2 regions of the Pseudoalteromonas sp. A22 genome follow, and region 2 is predicted to be linked to the other one. Evidence: predicted binding sites of a transcription regulator. Region 2 holds the regulator's gene; the other holds the start of a gene.
What was found. Region 2 encodes MetJ, which represses methionine synthesis genes. Its sites were predicted from a motif close to TAGACGTCTAGACGTCTA; they were not measured.
Positions count from the first base shown of each region.

Region 1: a site for MetJ is predicted at 2,253-2,270, ahead of metE (5-methyltetrahydropteroyltriglutamate--homocysteine S-methyltransferase). Genes of this name have one in related genera too.

Region 1 is NZ_CP047238.1:2,816,796-2,823,999, forward strand. It holds gene metE (5-methyltetrahydropteroyltriglutamate--homocysteine S-methyltransferase) at 1-2,052, opposite strand, end outside; gene GSF04_RS17545 (LysR substrate-binding domain-containing protein) at 2,343-3,230, shown strand; gene GSF04_RS17550 (ElyC/SanA/YdcF family protein) at 3,332-4,096, shown strand; gene GSF04_RS17555 (hypothetical protein) at 4,242-4,613, shown strand; gene GSF04_RS17560 (PepSY-associated TM helix domain-containing protein) at 4,674-5,990, opposite strand; gene GSF04_RS17565 (TonB-dependent siderophore receptor) at 6,344-7,204, shown strand, end outside.
Region 2 is NZ_CP047238.1:441,935-449,138, forward strand. It holds partial or broken gene priA (primosomal protein N') at 1-667, opposite strand, end outside; gene rpmE (50S ribosomal protein L31) at 882-1,097, shown strand; gene GSF04_RS06855 (malic enzyme-like NAD(P)-binding protein) at 1,869-3,110, shown strand; gene metJ (met regulon transcriptional regulator MetJ) at 3,192-3,512, opposite strand; gene metB (cystathionine gamma-synthase) at 3,857-5,077, shown strand; gene metL (bifunctional aspartate kinase/homoserine dehydrogenase II) at 5,082-7,204, shown strand, end outside.

The DNA.
Region 1 (7,204 bases), 1.7 Mb from region 2:
GGGGTAGTCAAAATCTTCAAAGGCGTCAAGTAAGGTCATATTTGAACGTGACGTTTCAATTGTGATCACGTCCGCATCCATATCCGCTATGGCGGCGATAATATCGTTAAACTCCGAATAACACATATGCGTATGGATCTGTGTTTCGTCATTCACACCACTTGCAGATACCCTAAACGCATACGCCGCCCACGCTAAGTAGGTTTGCCACTGACTGGCTTTGAGTGGCATCCCCTCTCTAAATGCAGGTTCATCGATTTGGATCACCTTAATCCCTGCATTTTGCAAATCTACCACTTCATCTCTCAGTGCTAATGCGATTTGATTCGCGATGCTCGGCTTGTCTAAGTCATCTCTGACAAACGACCAAAATAAAATAGTCACAGGCCCTGTTAGCATGCCCTTCATCGGTTTTTTGGTTAAGCTCTGTGCATAACTCGTCCAATTAACTGTCATTGGTGCCGCACGCGAGACATCACCCCAGATCACAGGGGGCTTAACACAGCGCGAACCATAACTTTGCACCCAACCAAACTGAGTAAAGGCAAAACCTTCGAGTAATTCACCAAAGTACTCAACCATATCATTGCGCTCTGCTTCGCCATGAACCAGCACATCTAAGTTAAGCGCTTCTTGTTCTTCAACGGCATAACGGATCTCCGCTTCCATCTGGCTTTGATAAACATCAACACTCAACGTACCCGCTTTATAATCACGTCGTGCCTTACGGATCGCTTGGGTTTGTGGGAAAGAGCCTATCGTTGTGGTTGGCAATAAGGGTAAATTTAGCGACTGTGCTTGTTTTTTAATTCTGGTTGCGAATTCACTATTGCGTTGACCGTCTTTTGCTGTAAGCGTTGAAACACGCTGCTGCACCTCATTATTATTCACCCGAGTAGAGGTCAAACGCGCTTTTACAGGCTTAGAATATTCGACCAACTGGGTAATATCACGCTGCTCCAATGCATTTTTCAATAATGCCAGCTCTTGCCCTTTTTGTTTGGCAAATGCGAGCCAAGACTTTAACTCACTGTCAAGCTTTTGCTCTTGATCTAAGTCGACTGGCGTATGTAATAATGAGCATGAAGGAGCAAGCCAGAGATTATTACCACGACGTTCATGAACCAGAGCAAGTTGCTGATATACACCTTCAAGATCCGAGCGCCAAATGTTACGACCATTCACAACCCCGAGAGACAGTACGCTATCCTTCCCAACTACTTTCTCTAACGCAGCCAAGTCGTAGTTTGCCGTTACGCAGTCAAAATGTACGCCTTCTACAGGGTAAGACCGGATATCTTCAACATGCGCTTGTACGGAGTCAAAATAACTGGCCAACAACACTTTTACTCCTTGGCCGCTCAACGCATCAAAACTCCGGCGCAGCGCGTTGCGATAAGCATCATCGATTTCCAATGCTAAAATAGGTTCATCAATTTGTACCCACTCAACGCCTTGCTCAGCAAGCTTGCCGAGTACCTGCTGATATACAATCAATAACTTATCTAATAAAGCCAATTTATCGAACTCTTGACCAACGCATTTAGCTAAGTAGAGATAGGTTACCGGGCCGATCAATACGGGCTTTGCTTGGTAGCCAAGTAATTGTGCTTCTTCTACTTGAGTAAACAACTCCGTCCAAGTTAGGGAAAATTCCTGCGTTTGAGTTAACTCGGGGACGATGTAATGATAATTGGTGTTGAACCATTTCGTCATTTCACTTGCAGCACACGCACAGCCGCTAGGTGCTCGCCCTCTGCCAATCCGAAACAAAGTATCGAGATTTACCGACTCATCATTTTTATGACGACTAGGAATAGCGCCGACAAGCAATGAAATATTCAACACGTGATCATACCAAGCAAAATCGCCTACAGGGAGAAGGTCAACACCAGCGTCAGCTTGCAATGCCCAGTTTTCTGCACGAATGCGTTTTCCTTCCGCGATTAATTCGACTTGTGTTAAGTCGCCTGACCAATAGCGTTCTACTGCAAATTTAAGTTCACGCTTTTTGCCTACGCGTGGAAAACCCAAGTTATGTGTTAATGCCATGATTTTAATTCCGTCTAGATGTATGGATGTCCAAAATATAATTCTCATGATCAAAAACAACAATTGATGCTTTCTCAGATTTCATATGAATAAAATTAAATTGTAATTTTTTGCAAAATTTTTACAGAAGTAGTGACAACGCTGTCATTTTTAGTGTTATAGTGGATTTGTGAATTTTTGAACAATTCACCGTAGGTATTTAGACGTCTAGACATTGATAATAACTAAATAGAATCGTAATATTGAGTAATGCTGAGATTTGCTCACTTCAAATATGAGAATTGTTGATAATGATTGATATAAAGCACCTAAAGACTATCTCCACCTTGAAAGAAACTGGTTCTCTTGTGAATACAGCACGAGAGCTATTCCTGACTCAATCAGCTTTATCACATCAGATCAAAGATCTTGAGAGCAAACTTGACTGCCAACTCTTTGAGCGCAAAACGCAGCCGGTACGTTTTACCCCTCAAGGGATGTTATTATTGGAACTTGCCAACGATGTTTTACCTAAAGTTGAAGCAACAAAGTGTCGTTTGAAGGAAAGCCTTAATCAGCCTATCTCGCAACTCAGATTAAGCGTGGAATGTCATGCCTGTTTTCACTGGTTGCTGCCAACAATTAAAGAATTCAATACCTTTTGGCCTGACATTAAAGTCGATTACGAACGTGGCTTTAGCTACGACGCAATTCCTGACCTTATTGAAGATGAGCTGGACTTAGTACTTACCTCAGACATTCGCGAACCAGAGCAACTGGAATACGCACACCTATTTGACTTTAAGTTAAAGTTAATCGTTGCACCAGATCACGAATTGGCCAAGAAGGCCTATGTCACAGCACTCGACCTAAAAGATGAAACCATCATTTCTTACCCTATTCCTCGCGAGCGTCAAGACATATTTAAGCATTTTATTCAAAATGCACGCTTTGACGGTACGCTAAAAACCGTCGATCAAGGTTTATTAATCTTCCAACTGGTAAGTGCAGGCATGGGGGTTGCGGCATTACCAGACTGGTTAGTGACACCTTATGAGAGCCAAGGGCTAATTAAATCGATTCCTCTAGGCGCACTTGGGCTAAATCGTCCAATGTATTTAGCAATGAAGAAAAGCATGAAAGATAACCCTGTTTATCGTCATTTCCTCAATACTTGCCGAAAAACCACTGCAAGATAGATGACTGGGCTCTTTTTTGAGCCCTAACTGTTAGACATTTCTACAACTCCCATCTCATGCTAGCATTGCGTTAGGCTTATCTTAATCTAGGGCATGTTTAAATGTTTGAAGTCAAAAAGGTTATCGGTCAACTTATGATGCCGTTACCATTATCTTTAGTGGTGCTTGTGGGACTTATGCTTTTTATCGCCAAAACGCGTAAAGGGCCTTACATCGCAAGCTGGTTTGTCTTACTCACGACATGGGCGTTATCGACTCCTTATGTCGCACAACATATTATTGAGTGGGATACAGGCACTCTCGGTGCATTCAATCCAAGTAAGCACAACAACATAGATAAAATCGTGGTACTTGGCTGTGATTTATACCCAGATAAATCTCTCCCCAGCAACGCCCAACTTGGCAGCTGCGGTCTAGCCAGATTAGTAGAAAGCGTAAGACTTGCTAATATTTACCCAAAGGCCCAGCTGTATGTCTCTGGTTACGGCTATGGCCATGCAACAAGCGCGGGACTCATGGCAAGAACCGCACAGAGCCTAGGTATTTCCGCTACACGTATTAAGCAAAACCCCAATGCCAAAGACACCGCGGACGAAGCAAAAATGCTAGCACCTTTACTAGTCGATTATGACGTCGCATTGGTCACATCGGCTTCGCACATACAGCGAGCAAAAAACCTATTTGAAGCACAAGGCATAGAAGTGTTCGCTGCACCGACGGAATTTTATAACTTCAAGCAATACCCACTGAGCAGACAATTTATTCCGAACCATAAGGCCTTAGAAGTAGTCACTCGGATTTGGCATGAACAGCTTGGAAGTATGTGGATCACGATCCGTCGTGTTATTGACCCTGAGGCACTTTAAGCGCCGAAAAAGACACCAAAATCAGGCTAAAGTTCGATAAATTAGCGCTGAAAAACGTAAAAAATTGAAAATTTGCGCAAATATGGGTATAAATAGAGTTTAATCTTAACCCGCGTATCCGCGTACAACACGACTAGGATCTACGATGAGTAAACTAGATAAAACTGAAGTACTAAGCGCTTTCGAAGCTGCGTACGAAGCTGCACATGGCAAAAAGCCTGAGATCACTGCAAAGCCAGGTTGGTATAGCATCGATGGTGGCAAAAACATGCGTCTTGCTGAGGTAGCCGAATTAACCGAAGAGCTAACTTCAGGGTCAGCTGTAGCAAGTGATAAAACGCAGGCGCCTGCCAAAAAAGCGAAAACGACTAAGAAAGCGCCTAAGGCTGCAGCTGTAAAATCAGCGAGCTTTACTATCGTTACAGAAAACGAAGAAGGCTTCAAAGCGGAAGAACAGTGGATTGCTGAACTAGCAGCAAAAGATCACGACTGTCGCTTACCTCGTGGTGTTGTTTAATCACAGTTTCATGAGTGAAGAAACCTCGCAGCTGCGAGGTTTTTTTTTGGTCTGCAGCAATCACGACCCCCCCCGATGCTTCAGGCATAAATTGAGCAGAGCGGCGCTCCAAAACAAGATAATCAAGCAAGTGAGTGACACCCAGCTTACTAAAAAAGTAAATGAAGCAGTCGGTAACTCCGGCCACTTTCCTGCCATACCATAACCCGCAATAGTGTGTTGCGCGTAAAAGCAAATACATAAGAGCAATCCGAAACCCAACACTAGTGATACCACGACACCTCGGCATTCATCTTTGCGACGCAATTTAAATTGCCGCTTAATATACATGTAAGTACCACTGAGAACCAAAAATGAAAGTACAATCCCAAATATAAACCACAGTATTTTCCCCCATATCCCTACAAAGTTGCCAAAATGTAGGGGGTCCGCGGTATCGGATAAGCGCCAATACAGCCCTTGGCTCGATGCCGTTTGGCTATAAACAACTTCCCCCGTGTAAGGGTTAACATAGATCTTGTTTGCCCTATCCCGAACTATCCAATCCTGCGATTGCCCTTCAGCATAAAAATAACCTCCAGAATAGCGAATGGCTTTCACCTCAAGGTCAGGCCTCGCCGCTTTTACTATTGCGAATAATTCCACAACCGACAATTGTGGTTTATCCTGTCGCGGCAGTTCGGCCAAAGGATTAACGGCAAAATCCCCAACATCAGTAAAAGCTGTTTTACCATCGACCATATCCATGCGAACAAACTCAAATAGATACCAGATACTCGTGAGCGAAATAACAACCGCAAGCCATAAGCCCCACGCCCCACTTATTTTATGCACACTTGCCATCTTGGCACGTGCATCCCCGCTAAACGTAAATGCAAATAACTTTTTCCACCAGCCGCGATATACATAATGCGCACTCACGGTCGAAATACACAACGGAACTGCAAAGATAAGCACAAGATAGTATGAAATGATGCTGTCAAATACGCCGAAAAAATGCATATGGAAATCACGAAAAAAACGCTGAATATTAAAAAAACTACTTTCACCTAGGATAATTCCTGAATACGGATCGACATAAACATGTTGCCATGGACTATCAGGCATTCGCATCACGATGTCATGCGCAAAATAAGTATCAGGACCTGTAAAGACAATCCCTATTCGGGCGTCAGGATACGCCTTTTGTACCATCTCATAAGCTGCTGCTAAGCTTATGTTTGATTGGCCCTCTACTGCCCTCACCTGGTCGTTGAATAGCCAATCTAGTTCGTGGGCAATACTCGCAAACGCGCCAGTCCAACATATTATGAACAGCAACACCCCAAACCACACGCCACTCAAACTATGCCAGTTGAACCATTGTTTTGCCGTCATGGACCACCTAATAGCGAAGACATAAAACGACTTCACTTCCTTGCCTTGTATTAATATTCAAACATAGATAAGCCCTGTGACAGCGCTATCCAACCTAATTGACACCCAATCTAACAATCAGAACCTAACAAATCTGAGATTCGAGTAAGCCATTATTTTGGCAATAATTCATTTTTTGCATTACCCCTTATGGTAACAAAAAGAATTATCATTTAGAATTGAAAATAATTTCTGTTTTCAGTTAGAACTATTCAAGAGCTTGGTTCAATCTCAGAAAAATAGCTCCTACATTTCATAGGAACTTTCATCTTTATCTCTTGTGAAGAAAAAACAATTTAGGAAAGGAAACACCCATGCAAACCAAAGCGCATCAATCTACAGCACTAGCTCTGATGTTATCACTCCTTTATTTTTCTCCAAATGCGGCAGCAAAAGCCGAGCGCGACAATATTGAACGGATCAGTGTTGTAGGCAAGCCAATCAAGCGTAACTCGGGTCCCACAGGACTTGACCTTACCATTAAAGAAACCCCCCAGTCTGTTACCGTGTTAAGCCACGATTACATAGAAGACTTCGAACTGAATGATCTTGAGGACATCATGGTACAGGCAACAGGCATCTCAAGATACAAATTTGGAGCGGGTGATAATACTGAGTTTACTTCTCGTGGGTATCTCGTCAATGCATTGGTTAAAGATGGCTTACCGACCTCAATTGCTGGACCACAAGAGAGTCGCTTAGACACTATTGTCTATGACAGAGTAGAGGTTCTTCGGGGCGCTGCGGGGTTAATGGCGGGTGCAGGACAACCATCGGCAACATTAAATGTCATCACAAAACAACCAGACCGAGGTGGATTTGTTGAAGTTGGTGCCGAGATTGGCTCTTGGAATAAAGTGCGTACACACATAGATGCAACAGGCTCCCTAACGAAAGATGAAGCATTGGCCGGACGAGTTATTCTTGCCTATGAGGAAAGAGATAGCTTTGTCGACAAAGAAAATAGTAATAAGATCGTTGCATACACCCAATTGCATCATTATTTCTCCGAAGATACCGAAGCCTCGTTTAGTGTTCATTACCAAGACAATGAACTGAAACTATCACCCTGGGGATTACCAATTTTTTACTCTGATGGTAGTTCCGTTGAAATAGACAAGAAAACAAATTTATCTTCACCAGACAGTTACAACGGCAATACCCACCAAAGTTAC
Region 2 (7,204 bases):
CACTTCCCGTTACACCTTCGATTAAAAAGGTACGGTAACCGACTTGTGCATTGACGGCGCTGCAAATAGTCGCTTGTTGGTCGTTTAGGCGTGGTTTTTCGCCAAGCTGTAATTCGTTTTGCGACCAATCACTATCATGCTCAATAGATTGTGAGATAAGCGCTTTTTCTTCCAATGCTTTAATTGTTTGGCTTGCAAATCCGAGCGCTTTGAGTTCGCTTAATTTTATTGCGCCACCTTCATATAATTGTGAAAGCAGTGCTTGTTGCTTTTTGGCTCGCAGTGTTGGTAGTTTCTGCCCTTTTTCCGTTAATCTGACGACTGGGATCTGAGTTTTGTCTGGGCTTCCACCGTCTCTAAGTACTGCCGGTAGTGCTGTGAATAAGGTATCGCCAATTGGATGACAGTAATACTGAGAGACAAAGTGTAAGAAGCTAAGTTGTGCTTGATTAAAGACAGGATGCTCGTCCAACACCTCAATAATTTGCTTGAGCTTTTCTTTTGGTACATCGGTGTCGTCTTTTTTAGCAAGCGCAATTGCAGTGCAACGACGGTTGGCGAAATTGACGGTGACTCTCATTCCTGCTTCAACTTGCATGGTTGGTGCTAGCAAATAGTCGAATGTTCGGTGCAGTGGCAGCTTTAAAGCTACTTCAAGAATGAGCATGTATTACAATTCCATAAAGTGAGCGCAGTGACGAAGTATATACCTAAGGTGGTACGAATTGAAAACGTACTCTGCGACGGTGACAAAAAACTCTGAAATATTGCTTGTAGATTGTTCAGATAGGCACTAAAATACGCGTCCACATTTTTGTATAACTACGTATGGTGCCAGACTTCGGGTTTGGAGAGCGATACGGCCTTAACTAGAGGTTGCTATGAAAGAAGGTATTCACCCTAATTACGAGACGATCACTGCATCGTGCTCTTGCGGTAACAAGTTCGAAACTCGTTCAACGCTATGTAAAGATATTCACCTAGACGTATGTTCTGCATGTCACCCGTTCTACACTGGTAAGCAGAAGATCCTTGACACAGGTGGCCGTGTAGATCGCTTTAACAAGCGTTTCGGTGCACTTAGCAGCAAGAAGTAATCTTGTTGGTCTAGTCGAAAAAAGCACCTTAGGGTGCTTTTTTTGTGCCGGTTTGAAAATACCTTCTCGATTTATACATCCTATTCTGCATCAGCAGATAGACCGTCAGTCTTCCCGTCTTATTGTGTCTTTTATTCTTCTAAAATAAAAAACTTGCCAGTTTGGCAGCAAAACTTTACTGATCTCTTGAGTAGAGTAAAAACTCTATTTAGTAGATAAATACTGAATATTTACGAGCTTAAGTTGTGAAAATAATCAAAGCTCATATAGTAAATAGTATCAGGTATGAGCACTTAATATAAACCAAAGTCAGTATATTGTGATTAAATGTCGGTATCTTGACGTTAAAATTAGCTAAGTTGCTATTTTCTTATTGTTTTTATAGTTAGTGTACATTTGTGCTAATTTTCTACATTTTGTGCTGGTTTTAGCGTCTTATTTTTTAAGTTTTAGTCATTTTATTTGTGAAATCTTTCTTAAAATTGAGCTTATCTTCTCGGAAAAGTATAGAAAATACCGTGCTAGTGGATAGACCTGATTTTACTTGAATAATGAGCAAAACTCGGTATTGTGTGAATACGGTCGATTAACTATATGTCCTATTGACATACCGCGACAGCAAAGCATATGCGCTTGTTGAGTGGTTGAATGTCGTCGCTCATATAGTTAATCGCACTGTGTGTTGCTGTAACCAGTCTGATAGGTTGCCAACATTCAGAATGCGAACGTTTACCACACTCTCACATTAACTTCGTAGGAAAATATCGCGCCATGACAGATTTTCGTCAACAAGCTCTAGATTATCACGAGAAGCCCGTTCCAGGTAAAATCAGTGTTGAACTCACTAAACCTGCCGAGACCGTAAAAGACTTAGCACTTGCATACAGCCCAGGTGTTGCAGAGCCAGTACGTGAAATCGCGGCTGATCCGGCGAATGCATACCGTTACACGGGTAAAGGAAATATGGTTGCGGTGATCAGTAATGGTACGGCAATTCTTGGCTTGGGTAACTTAGGTCCTTTGGCGTCAAAGCCTGTTATGGAAGGTAAGGCGCTATTATTTAAGCGTTTTGCGGGTCTTGATTCAATCGATATCGAAGTTAAGCACAACACCACCGAAGACTTCATTAATACGGTGGCAAATATCGCAGACACATTTGGCGGTATTAACCTTGAAGATATTAAAGCGCCAGAGTGCTTTGAAATTGAGCGTGCGCTAATCGAACGTTGTGACGTTCCTGTTTTTCATGATGATCAGCACGGCACCGCAATTGTAACCGCTGCGGGTATGCTGAATGCGTTGGAAATTCAAGGTAAAGATATTCATGATGCGATTATTGTGTGTCTTGGCGCGGGTGCAGCCGCTATCGCTTGTATGGAATTACTGATCAAATGCGGTGCTCAACGTGAGCACATATATATGCTAGACAGAAAAGGCGTGATCCATACTCGCCGTGATGACCTAAATGAATACAAAGAGCTGTTTGCAAACAACACGGATAAGCGTACGTTACAAGATGTGATTGCGGATGCGGACGTATTTGTTGGTGTTTCTGGCCCAGACTTACTTTCTGCTGAAGATCTAAAGTTAATGGCTGACAAGCCAGTGGTATTCGCTTGTTCTAACCCAGATCCTGAGATCAGCCCTGAAGTTGCACACGGTGCACGTAATGATTTGATCATGGCGACAGGTCGCTCAGATTATCCAAACCAAGTAAATAACGTGCTGTGTTTCCCGTTTATCTTCCGTGGTGCGCTTGATGTACGTGCAACCGCTATCAATGACGAAATGAAGATTGCAGCGGTTGAAGCAATTAGAACGATTGCGAAAGAACCTGTGCCTGCTGAAGTGTTAAAAGCGGCTGACGTGGATAGTCTTGAGTTTGGTCCTGAGTACATTATTCCAAAACCAATGGATCCGCGTTTGTTACCTCGTATCGCAAAAGCGGTAGCGGTAGCTGCAATTGAATCAGGTGTGGCACAAATCGATATGCCAGCTGGATATATGGAATAATACCATTGGTATTATCCAAATGAAAAAAGCCTCGATTGAGGCTTTTTTTGTGTCTGTAAGTCCACAGAAAAAGAGTAGTTATCACTCTTCGTTTATTTCTGGGATCTCCAAACCGCGTTCTTCCATTATTTGTCTTACCTCTAACGGAATACGCTCTGGATTATCTTTTCTCAAGTCTTCATCGCTCGGCAGTGGCTGACCTGTGAAGGCATGTAGAAACGCCTCACATAAAAGCTCACTGTTCGTGGCATGACGTAAGTTATTCACTTGGCGACGTGTACGCTCATCAGTTAGCACTTTGAGTACATTCAGAGGTATGCTCACCGTGATCTTTTTTACTTGCTCTGCTTTCTTACCGTGTTCTGCATATGGGTGAATATACTCACCGTTCCATTTTGCCATAATTGTGTACTTGCCTCAGTTACATCAATGCCAATATGACTGGGTTCTGGTCTACATTATTCACCAACCGCATGAATATAGGGATAACCTTACGAATTAAAGATAAATCCCAAACTCAAATAGATGAATAAACTAATCCGCCATAGCGAGATAGAAGAATCTCTGCCATAGTTTTCAATAACTCAGTCGTATTAGCAACGCCTAGAGTGGCGAAATTTTATCGGTTTAAAAAAGATAGTCAAATACTAGTTATTTAGCCATTTAGCAGTATAAATGTTTTGACTTCTAGTTTCTGTTGCTCTAACCTTTTAGACGTCTAAACATCCAACTATCTAGGTGACCTTATGAGTCAAGTTAACAAATCGACGGTTGCAGTGCGTCATGGTATAGAAGCTGATAAAGCACATGGGGCAGTAGTGCCACCGCTTTACCTTTCTACCACCTATTCTTTTGCCGATTTTGATACCAAACGCAACTACGATTATGGCCGCAGTGGTAACTTTAATCGTGATGTGCTTGCACAGGCACTTACCGAACTTGAAGGTGGTGCTCGTGGCATTATTACCGCGACTGGCATGGCTGCCGTTCACCTAGTAACTCAGCTACTTAACCATGACGATACGCTGGTTATTCCACATGACTGTTATGGTGGTAGCTATCGCTTGTTTACATCGCTTGCTAAGCGTGGATTGCTCAAATTAACCGTCTTGGATCTCACACAATCAGAAAGTCTTGCACAGCTGCAGCAGATCAAACCTAAATTAGTTTGGATTGAAACACCAAGTAACCCAATATTAAGGCTAACGGATATAGAAGCTGTCGTAAATGCAGCACACGCTGTGGGGGCTTTGGTCGCCGCCGACAATACCTTCTTGTCTCCGGCACTACAAAATCCCATTGCTTTTGGCGTAGATGTAGTCGTGCATTCAACTACTAAATATATCAATGGTCATTCTGATGTCGTGGGGGGCGCGGTGATCGCGCGTACACAGGAGTTGGGTGATGAGTTAGCTTGGTGGGCGAATAATATCGGTATTACAGGTGCACCTTTTGATAGTTACCTAACCCTACGTGGACTGCGCACCTTAAACGTGCGTTTACGCCAACATCAAGAAAATGCTCAGCTTATTGCGGAGTATTTAGAAAAGTCGCCGTATGTTAGCCAAGTTTATTACCCTGGCCTTGAGTCGCATCCTCAACACGAACTTGCGAAAAAACAACAGCTCGGCTTTGGTGGCATGGTGAGCTTTGATATCAAAGGCGATCTGCAAACATCAGCGAAGTTTTTAACGTCTCTAACACACTTTTCATTGGCAGAATCTTTAGGTGGGGTTGAGAGTCTTATTTGCCATCCAGCGACGATGACACACGCAGGTATGGATCCGCAAGCGCGTTTAGAAGCGGGAGTGGGCGACACGTTGATTCGTATTTCTGTAGGCATTGAAGATGCACAGGATCTAATTGCAGATCTGGAATCAGGATTTGCATGTATTGATGAAAGTCAGGCGAGTGATGATGCTAAGTCATTCAAATTAACGCCTGCACATACAGTAGCGTTGTGGTGAGTAAATGGCAAAAGTAGTACATAAGTTTGGTGGTTCGAGTTTAAGCTCGCCAGAGCGTTATCAGGCAGTTGCCAAGATAGTGTTAGAGCAATGTCAACTAGGTGACAGTGTTGTGGTTTCTGCTGCAGGAAAAACAACGAATACCCTAGTGAAGTTATGGCAAAGCTTTGAGCAGCAAGATGTTCGCGCATTCAACGATGTTTTATTACAAGTTGAAAATCATCAACGAGAATTAATTGATGCCCTGTTTGTAGGTGAACAACACAGTGTGTTACTCAAACAGCTCGTCAATGAGCTGCAAGCAATCGCTTTAGGGCGAGAAGAACAGCTGCTTCACTACGCGAGTTTACTTGCACATGGAGAGCTATGGTCGGCTCGTATATTAGCAAACTACCTAAGCTCTCAAGGTGTTGAAGCCAAAGCTATCGACGCTCGTACGTTATTTGTACAACAAGAGGGGGTGTTACTACACGCCCATAACAAAGAAGCGTGCTATCGCGCCATTGATGATCACGCTATCTATATCGTTACCGGTTTTATTGCTGCAAATGCACAAGGTGAAACGGTGACTTTAGGCCGAAATGGCAGTGACTATAGCGCAACTTTGTTGGCAAGTTATCTTGATGCGGCTCAAGTATCAATTTGGACGGATACAACTGGTGTATTCAGCACAGATCCACGTAAAGTCGCTAATGCCATAAAATACACTAAGGTATGTCGTGGCCAAGCTGAATTACTCGCACGATTAGGCAATCCGGTACTGCATGCAAAAACGCTGTCTCCACTTAAAGATACCGATATAAAACTACAAGTTCGCAGCAGCTTTGACGCCGATGCACTTGGCACTGAGATAGTAAAGGCAGGCTATAGCAAAGAGAAGCGCTTTATTACCACTTTTGGACAACTTGACCTGTTACGCGTTGAGCAGCTAAAAAGTGGTGAAGTGAAACAGCTAAGCCAGCTTATTCAGCATAGCATTCATCATTTTGTTAAAGGCGGAGAGGCACACTTACTGGTGCCATCTGAGTTTAGCCATGTTGTGATCAAAGCGCTGGATTCGCGAGCCAATATTATTGAGTCGCAAGTACAAGGCTTTGCTATTGTAGCCCCAAGTCAGGATGTTGCTGGGTTACATCAGCAAGCTCTGGAATTATTGGATGAACATGCGATTGTCACCCGTTTTGTGCTGCAAGAGCGCCATTACAGCTTAGTGTTAACCGATCAAGCAATTGATAGCGATCTACTTGCTATATTGCACGAACGTTTGGTGAATAAAGGCAGAGAGCTTGCTGTGATTGTAGCTGGTGTTGGCAATGTGGGTGAAGTGTTTATCGAACAATGCAAAAACCAAGTCGCTAAGCTGAGTGAGCACTTTGATCTTAAGTTGGTTGGCTTACTGCGTTCTAGGCAAATGTTGTTCTGTCCAAGCGGGTTGAATTTAGCATCGTGGCAACAGCAATGGCAAAATGAGGCCATCGAATATAATGAAGCAGAGCTATTCACTCGTATTAAAGAGCTAGATTACGAGCATAAAGTGGTGGTCGATATTACTGCGAGCGAGCGTTTCAGCGAGTTGTATCCGCAGTTTGTTGAACATGACTGCCATTTGATCAGCGCTAATAAATATGCCGGTACGGCACAACAAGGTTGGTACTCCAAGCTGCGTCAGCAGTTACAAGAGCGTAACCTGTTATGGCGTTACAACACCAGTGTTGGCGCGGGTCTACCCATTAACTTTGCGTTGGCTGATCTGCAAAATAGTGGCGATGAAGTGGTGAGAATTGAAGGCGTCTTTTCCGGCACTTTATCTTGGCTTTGTAGTCGCTATGATGGTTCTGAAGCATTTTCTGAGCTAGTGCTTGGGGCGCAAGAACTTGGTTTTACTGAGCCCGATCCGCGAGAAGACCTATCTGGCCGTGATATGCAGCGTAAGCTTTTGATCTTAGCACGAGAGTTAGGCATTGAACTTGAGCTTGAAGATATTGAATTAGAAGCGTTAATGCCTGAGTCCTTGAGTGTGGGTTCATGGCAAACGTTTTTAGAAAATCGCCAGCAACTCGATGACTTTTATGCGACACACTATGCGAAGGCCACAGCGAATGACGCAGCGCTTCGTTATACTGGTGC